2 regions of the Arthrobacter sp. 147(2020) genome follow, and region 1 is predicted to be linked to the other one. Evidence: riboswitches for the same ligand, from Rfam matches in the RefSeq annotation. Region 1 holds a riboswitch; the other holds the start of a gene.
What was found. Region 1 has a riboswitch for cyclic di-AMP ahead of HMI58_RS11550 (LysM peptidoglycan-binding domain-containing protein). Riboswitches for the same ligand answer to the same signal wherever they lie in the genome.

Region 2: linked by a shared signal. The riboswitch ahead of HMI58_RS11040 (LysM peptidoglycan-binding domain-containing protein) and the one ahead of HMI58_RS11550 (LysM peptidoglycan-binding domain-containing protein) in region 1 are both predicted to bind cyclic di-AMP.

Annotation. Positions count from the first base shown of each region.
Region 1 covers NZ_JABFOM010000016.1:42,413-45,942, reverse strand. Annotated here, with positions in the region: gene HMI58_RS11555 (hypothetical protein) at 1-499, shown strand, start outside; gene HMI58_RS11550 (LysM peptidoglycan-binding domain-containing protein) at 598-1,476, opposite strand; cyclic di-AMP (ydaO/yuaA leader) riboswitch at 1,479-1,725, opposite strand; gene HMI58_RS11545 (alpha/beta hydrolase) at 1,856-2,929, opposite strand; gene HMI58_RS11540 (SDR family oxidoreductase) at 3,075-3,530, opposite strand, start outside.
Region 2 covers NZ_JABFOM010000015.1:7,933-11,462, reverse strand. Annotated here, with positions in the region: gene HMI58_RS11045 (hypothetical protein) at 315-473, opposite strand; gene HMI58_RS11040 (LysM peptidoglycan-binding domain-containing protein) at 672-1,538, opposite strand; cyclic di-AMP (ydaO/yuaA leader) riboswitch at 1,542-1,755, opposite strand; gene HMI58_RS14855 (metal-sensitive transcriptional regulator) at 2,070-2,486, shown strand; gene HMI58_RS11030 (F510_1955 family glycosylhydrolase) at 2,598-3,497, opposite strand.

The DNA.
Region 1 (3,530 bases):
TGAATCGCCCTCGGCGCCCGGCTCTTTCGCGAGCACACTTGACGTCGTCGACGCCTTACTGAGGTGGGAGCGACTCACCGGCGGATCGGACGAGGTCCGGCGAGCTCGCCAGAAGGGCGAGGAATACTTGCTTCAGCGGGGTCTGTTTCGGTCCCTGCGCACTAGGGAGGTGGTGAACCTGCGATGGCTTCAGTTCTCCTACCCTCCCCGCTGGCACTATGACCTGCTGAAGGCGACGAGCTACTTCGCTCTGCGTGGTGGTCCGGCCGATCCGCGGCTGGCCGAGGCGATCGACCTGGTTCGAGCCAAGCGTCAGCCAGATGGACGGTGGCCGCTGGAGAACACTCATCCCGGTGCGGTCCACTTCCGTTTCGAAGAACCCGATGGAACACCGAGCAGGTGGAACACCCTGAGGGCACTTCGGCTTCTGCGCTGGTACGACGCAGCAAGCATTTCCGCCGAAGCAGGCACGACCCCTGAGAACAGCAGCGGCATCTGATGCAGCAGTTGACAACAAGACAAAGTGGCAGGTGCCCTCCGTCCAGGACACCTGCCACTTATGTTCAGTTCGCGGAACTAGTCCGAGAGCTTGAGATGTTAGCCGTTGACTCGCACGAAGTATGATCCGGCGAGATCCGACAGTGGGTGCTCCATGGTGAGGTTGGCACCGTTCATGCCGCTGCTGATGACCTTGCCACCGCCAACGTAGATCGCGACGTGTCCGGCGTTGATCACGAGGTCACCCGGTGCTGGTGACGATACGACCGAGCCGTACTGAGCGAACTGCGAGGGGCCGAGGTCTCCGACGTTCAGGCCGATGGAGCGCAGAGCGCGTTCGACGAGCACGGTGCAGTCCTGGATGGACCCGATCTGGCTGTAGGCCGAAGCGACCAGCGCTGCGCCGACTCCGCTGGCCGGAACCGACGGTGCCGCCTTAGCTGCAGATGCAATGGGGGTGATCGAGCCGGAAGCCAAGGTCATGATTGCCGGTGCGGCGGGTGCTGCTTCCTGTGCGGCAGGTGCAGCTGCCGGAGCGGCTGGTGCCGCGTAGAAGGCCTGGCTTGCAGTAGCTGCTGGAACGGCGGCTGCGCTGACTGCTGCGCCACCGGTGAGCTGGATCTGCTGTCCGGGGTAGATGACTGAGGCGTAGGACAGGCCGTTCTGCGCGAGGAGGGTATCGAGGTTGATACCGTGCTGTGCAGCGATTGCGCCGAGGGTGTCCCCGGCGGCAACGGTGTAGACACCGGAAGCGGCGGGCGCTGACACTGCGGGGGCGGTTGTTGCTGCGTCCTGGGTATAGCTGCTTGCGTGGGCAGTTGCTCCGACGGAGACGACAAGGCTACCGGTCGCGACGGCGATGATGGCTGGCTTGCCCAGTGCTACTGCATTGTTCTTGGCGGACTGGGTCAGGCCTTCAAGAGCGATGGAATGGGTGGTGGCTGCGCGGTGGCGTGCCGAAATGGTCTTACGTGACATGGTAATTGCCTCTCCCATGCCTGCGGGGTGAGCTGTCGGGTTCGGATGGGAGTCACCCGGCCGTCCGCCATCCTGAGCTTCCCGGCAATCGCGAACGATGCTGCAGGTCTTGCACTGGATAGTCAGATCGACTTAACCCCGAGGGTCACCGCGTGCGGTGGCCCGGTGGAAACGTGGTTCCCCCGTCCCTGCCATCTGGATTGTGCGAACGGGTCCCGGTGCAGCGGCAGGGCTCGGCATTCTGCGCGGGATTATGATCTCGGCGGGGTGCCGGGATCACTCGAATGAGAGTACCCCACACTGGTTGGGAAGTCACGTTACGGTTACGAACCCTTCTCGGCGTCGCCCGCACCCCGTTGAGTGCCGCCGAATCCGCAGCTCACTTGTAGTTGGTGTGGTCCTGTCCGTCCGGATCGAGTTCATCGGAATCCATTGCTTCTAGATGTCTCGTAATTGCTGCTATCACCTGCGCCATGTGTGGGTACGGGAACGGGTGCCCTGCGTCGTCCAACCAAAGGCCGCGGGCCGATGGAATGGCTGCAGCGAGTCGGTGTCCGTGTTCGATCGGCAAGATCACGTCGGCTTTCCCGTGAATCACGAGGGTAGGCGCAGTGATTGTTCCCAGAAGCGGGTACCGAGAGCGTGTCACAGCGACCGCGGCCTGGTGCTGGCAGAGTGCACGAAAGTTAAGTCCGTTTCGTTCTCTCAGGTCGTAAAGAACAATTTTGGTCCACTCTTCGACGTCGATAGGTTCGTCGCCGCCCTGCGCAACTAACCCCGCGATGAGTTCTTTGACAAGATTCGTCTCCCCTCCCAGCAACCGATAGCGGAACTGTGGAAGGCCCTTAATCGCGGATTCGATCAGCTGCCAGGTTCGGGGTCCCGGCATCGACGGGTCCGTCGGGTCCGCGGAGGTCGACATGAGACTCAGCGAGTGAACACGCCCCGGGTGGGCGATCGCGATTTCCTGGGCGACGAAACCCCCGAGTGAGAGCCCGACCACGTGGGCGCGGGCGATGCGCAGCTCGTCGAGGACGGCTATCGCATCGCCCGCCATGTCTATCAGCGAGTACGGGTTCTTCCGACTCCAGTCAGTCATCCAACTCGAGCCCCCAGTGCCCCGATGGTCGTACCTGACGACGCGGTACCCTGCTGTCGCCAGGCCGCGCAGGAACTCCGGAGGCCAGAACAGTGAGCTCACACCGAGAGAGGCGTTCAGCAGGACCACACCGTGCTCGACGCCGGCGGGAGGGATGGACTCGTACCAAATGTCCACCCCACCCGACCTGGCATTCCCTGTTTCACCGCGAATCACTCCGCTTATGGGTCCGCCGCGGACCCGGGCGATCGTCTGCCTGGTACCGGACGGCAGGCGGGGTCCGCGCCATGTCAGGACCGCCATAAGTCCGGTGAGACCCAGCACCGCTGACGCAAGAACCGTCCCCTTCCTCATCGGCTCAGCATAGAGCAGACAGTGTCTGGGCGGTCCACGTCCCAAACGGGATTTGCCGCCCTGCAATCATGGGCCACTACATCGACGATCGGGATCGGCTGCCAGCGGATTGTGAATTCAGTAGGTCATTTGCGAATCCGCCAGCTCAGGATGCCCGGGTAGTGGTGATGCCACCGTCGACGGCCAACGTAGCGCCGTGGATATAGGCTGCCTGCGGCGACGCCAGCCACGCGACAGCTGCGGCAATTTCATCGGGAGTACCCGGGCGGCCCGCGGGGGTCCCAGCAGTCATTTGCGAGATGATGTCCCCGGCCCCTGCATTGATTGGAGTACGGGTGGCTCCCGGCGAGACGGTATTGACGCGAATGCCTCGGGGCCCGAACTCCGCAGCCCAGCTGCGCGCGAGCTGTTCCTCCGCGGCCTTTGATGCCGAGTACAGTCCGACAATCGCGTGGCCCACTGTCGACATCCAGGATCCGATCACCACGATAGTGCCGTCCCCCTGCTCAAGCATGCCCGGTACCAACGCAGCCGTGAGCACGTGCGGAGCGCGAATGTTGACCGCAAGGGTAGCTTCAAGATGCTCGTCGGTGAGGGACAA
Region 2 (3,530 bases), on a different contig from region 1:
CACGATTTGCCGCACTGAATGCGTGCACAACCATTACCGGGCCAGGCCCCGTTCGGCTGCGCGCCCTTTGCCTTTGGTAATCGTTTTTCTCGCAACTGGTGTTGATTGAGGACGAATCTGCACAGCGGCGCTCGGGTGCGTGCCTTGGTGCGCGTCAGCAACTAAGCTGGCGTGCACTGCTTCGCGGTCGTTGTTGCCCTCCAGAGCGGTTACAAGGTTGTTGCGGCGCTCTGCGGTATCCCACCCCGCTTGCTCAGGCTCCGTAAAACGTACGCGGCCCCCCCTGTTTGCGCCGGCTACCGCCGCTCCGATCACTACTTCATCGCCGTGGGCTGCCGCAGCGGAGCGCTCGACTTCAGCCTCCTGACGTGCCGCCTGGGCCCGGGCGACGGGGCGCGGTAGGTCGCGATCAACTCGATCAATTCGTCGACTGTTTCCGTGATGATGTAGGTGGTGCCTTCGACCATCGTCATCCGCCGACGCCGTAGCGGGGATGTAGCGAAGGTACAAGTAGAAAAAATTCCGGCGAGGTCAGGGGATCATTGAGGCCCAGCGTCCGCGATTGGGTTAGACGATGTTGAAAACGCCGAACACAAAAGTGGCAGGTGTCCTCCGTCCAGGACACCTGCCACTTTGATCAGTTTACGGAGTATTTCCGTAGGGCCGCGATGTTAGCCGTTGACTCGCACGAAGTAAGAACCGGCGAGATCGGATAGTGGGTGTTCGATGGTCTGGTTTGAACCGTTCATACCGCTGCTGATCACCTTTCCGTTCCCAACGTAGATCGCAATGTGGCCGGGACGGACGACAAGGTCGCCCGGGGCTGGGGTTGAAACCCTGGTCCCGTACTGGTCGAACTGCAGGGGTCCGAGGTCGCCAACATTCAGGCCAATGGAGCGCAATGCCTGCTCCACGAGGATGGTGCAGTCCTGGATGGCACCGAGCTGACCATAAGCAGAAGCGACAAGCGCTGCACCCACGCCGCTGGCGGGAACCGACGACGAGCTCTTAGGTGCGATCGGGGTGATGGAACCGGAAGCCAACGACATTACGGCTGACTCTGCTGCTGGTGCTGGGGCGAACACTTGACTCGCAGGCGCTGCGGGGACAGTGGCTGGATTAGCTGCCCCGCTCGCACCGCCGGAGAGCTGGATCTGCTGTCCGGGGAAGATGACTGACGCGTATGACAAACCGTTCTGTCCCAACAGGGCGTCAAGACTGATGCCGTGGCGTGCCGCGATCGCGCCCATAGTGTCACCGGAGACAACCGTGTAGACATTGGTACCGGCAGGAGCAGCTACAGGGGCGGCGGGCGCTGAAACGGCGGGTGCCTGGGCGGTGTTTGCAGCTTCCTGCGTGTAGGTTCCTGCTTGGGCGGTAGCACCGAAGGAGAAGACGAGGCTGCCGGTCGCTGCTGCGATGATGGCTGGCTTGCCTAGTGCTACAGCATTCGCCTTAGCGGAATAAGACAGGCCCTTGAGGGCGACGGAGTGGGTGGTGGCAGCGCGGTGGCGTGCCGAAATGGTCTTACGTGACATGGTGATTTGCCTCTCCCATGCCTGCGGGGTGAGCTGTCGGGTTCGGATGGGAGTCACCCGGCCGTCCACCATCAGTGCTGTCCCTGCCATCGCGGACGATACGGCAGGTCCTACACTGGCTAGTCGATCGACTTAACCCCGAGGGTCACCGCGTGCGGTGGCCCGGTGGAAACGTGGTTCCCCCGTCCCTGCCATCTGGATTATGCGAACGGGTCCCGGTGCAGCGGCAGGGCTCGGCATTCTGCACGGGAATATGATCTTGACGGGGTGCCAGGACCACTCGGACGAGAATACCCCACCGTGGTATCAAAGTCACGTTAAGGTAACGGCAGCGGATTGCCGCTCCCGTCCCGCCGCACTTTGCAGGCACGCACCGCATAGATGGAACCATTCCGAATCCTGATCGCTCACCCAGCGGGCTGGAGCGTCGTTCATACTTATAGTTGCTGCGCGGAGTGTGTAGTTGGGGACGGACCAACGATCTTATCTGGGTGTAACCGGAATCATTGGTTGGTAATGGGAGGAAAGCACGTGAGCGCCGGATCTGGATCTCGAAGTACGACAGAAGCGCCGAAGGCAGTCCCCATAGAGTTCTCCCCGACGGAGCCACCAGACGAACCACCAGCGACTGATCATCCGGCGGCCGTTCCAGCAGTGCATGGCTATACCTCAGACAAAGCAGCCTATTTGCGGCGCCTGAAGCGCATCGAAGGGCAAGTTCGTGGGATAGCGCGCATGGTCGACGAGGATCAGTACTGCATTGACATCCTCACCCAAGTCGCAGCGGTCAACAGTGCCATGCACGCCGTTAGCCTGGGACTGCTAGAACACCATTTACAACACTGCGTCGTCGACGCAGCCCACGAAGCCGGAACAACCGGATCCACTGAAGCCATCGGCGCGAAAGTCAAGGAGGCAACCCAGGCGATCAGCAGACTGCTGCGCTAACCACAAAGACGCCATTCCAGGCTGCCCGGTACGGTTCAGCTTCTCGTGCGGGTGGTGTTTTCCAACCCGTGGCCACGCACCACTAGAACACGCTTGGAGGGTTCTTCGCGGCTACTGGTGGTTCGACCTGATGTCCATGAAGGTTTGACCGTTGTCGTTGGATACCTGGACACTGTCTTCGGTCGCCACCCAGATCCGCAATGTCGAGTCATCAAGCATGTGAGTTGCGATCGCGGACGCTTCTCCGGGGGCTGTCCCCCGTTCGACCCAGGTCAGGCCAGCGTCACCACTGGTGTAGATCCGGCCATCGGTGGTGATCCCGGCGGCTTTCCCTTCAGAGAGAGCGGTCAACATCAGTAAAGGTGCCCCCGGCACAGCGGCCCACGTCGTGCCGTCGTCGGTGGAGCGTTGCAAGCCTTTTTCGGTGGTTGCCAGAACAATACTGTCCCGCGGTGTTGCCGCCAGGTTGAAAGCAGGAATCTGTTCATCCACGGATTCCCAGGAGGTCCCGTCGACGCTGACCCGGAACTGACCGTCGAATCCAACTATCCCGCCGTCGGTGGCCGCGAGGGCGTGGAAGTCAGATTGGCCCTGCCGGGATAGTGGCTGCCAGGTCTGGCCCTGGTCGTCGGATCGGATCAAGCCCACCGGGTTCGGCAGGTCAGATCCCGGGCCGGGATGACCCGAAGCGTAAAATTTGCCGTTCCCTGCCGTGGTGAAACCCATCAGGTCGATGGTCGGTCCGATCTGAATTGCCGGCGACTCAGATACGTCGAACAGCCCGTCGTGGGTAGCCAGGAGCACCCGATTCGAGCCCGGGTCCACACTCATGCCATGGATATGGCCGGCGGGATAATCCTGCGCGCTGGCGGAAGACTCAGAGACTTCACTGGCGTCCGAGCCTTGCGGGACTTCTGGGGAACAGGCAGTGACCATCAGGAGGCCGACGGTAAGGGCAGCCATCCGAGTAACCCGGTGCGGGCGTGGGACGAGAATTTGGGGGTGAGGCACGGTGATAATCCTTTGGAGTCACAAAAATAAGTG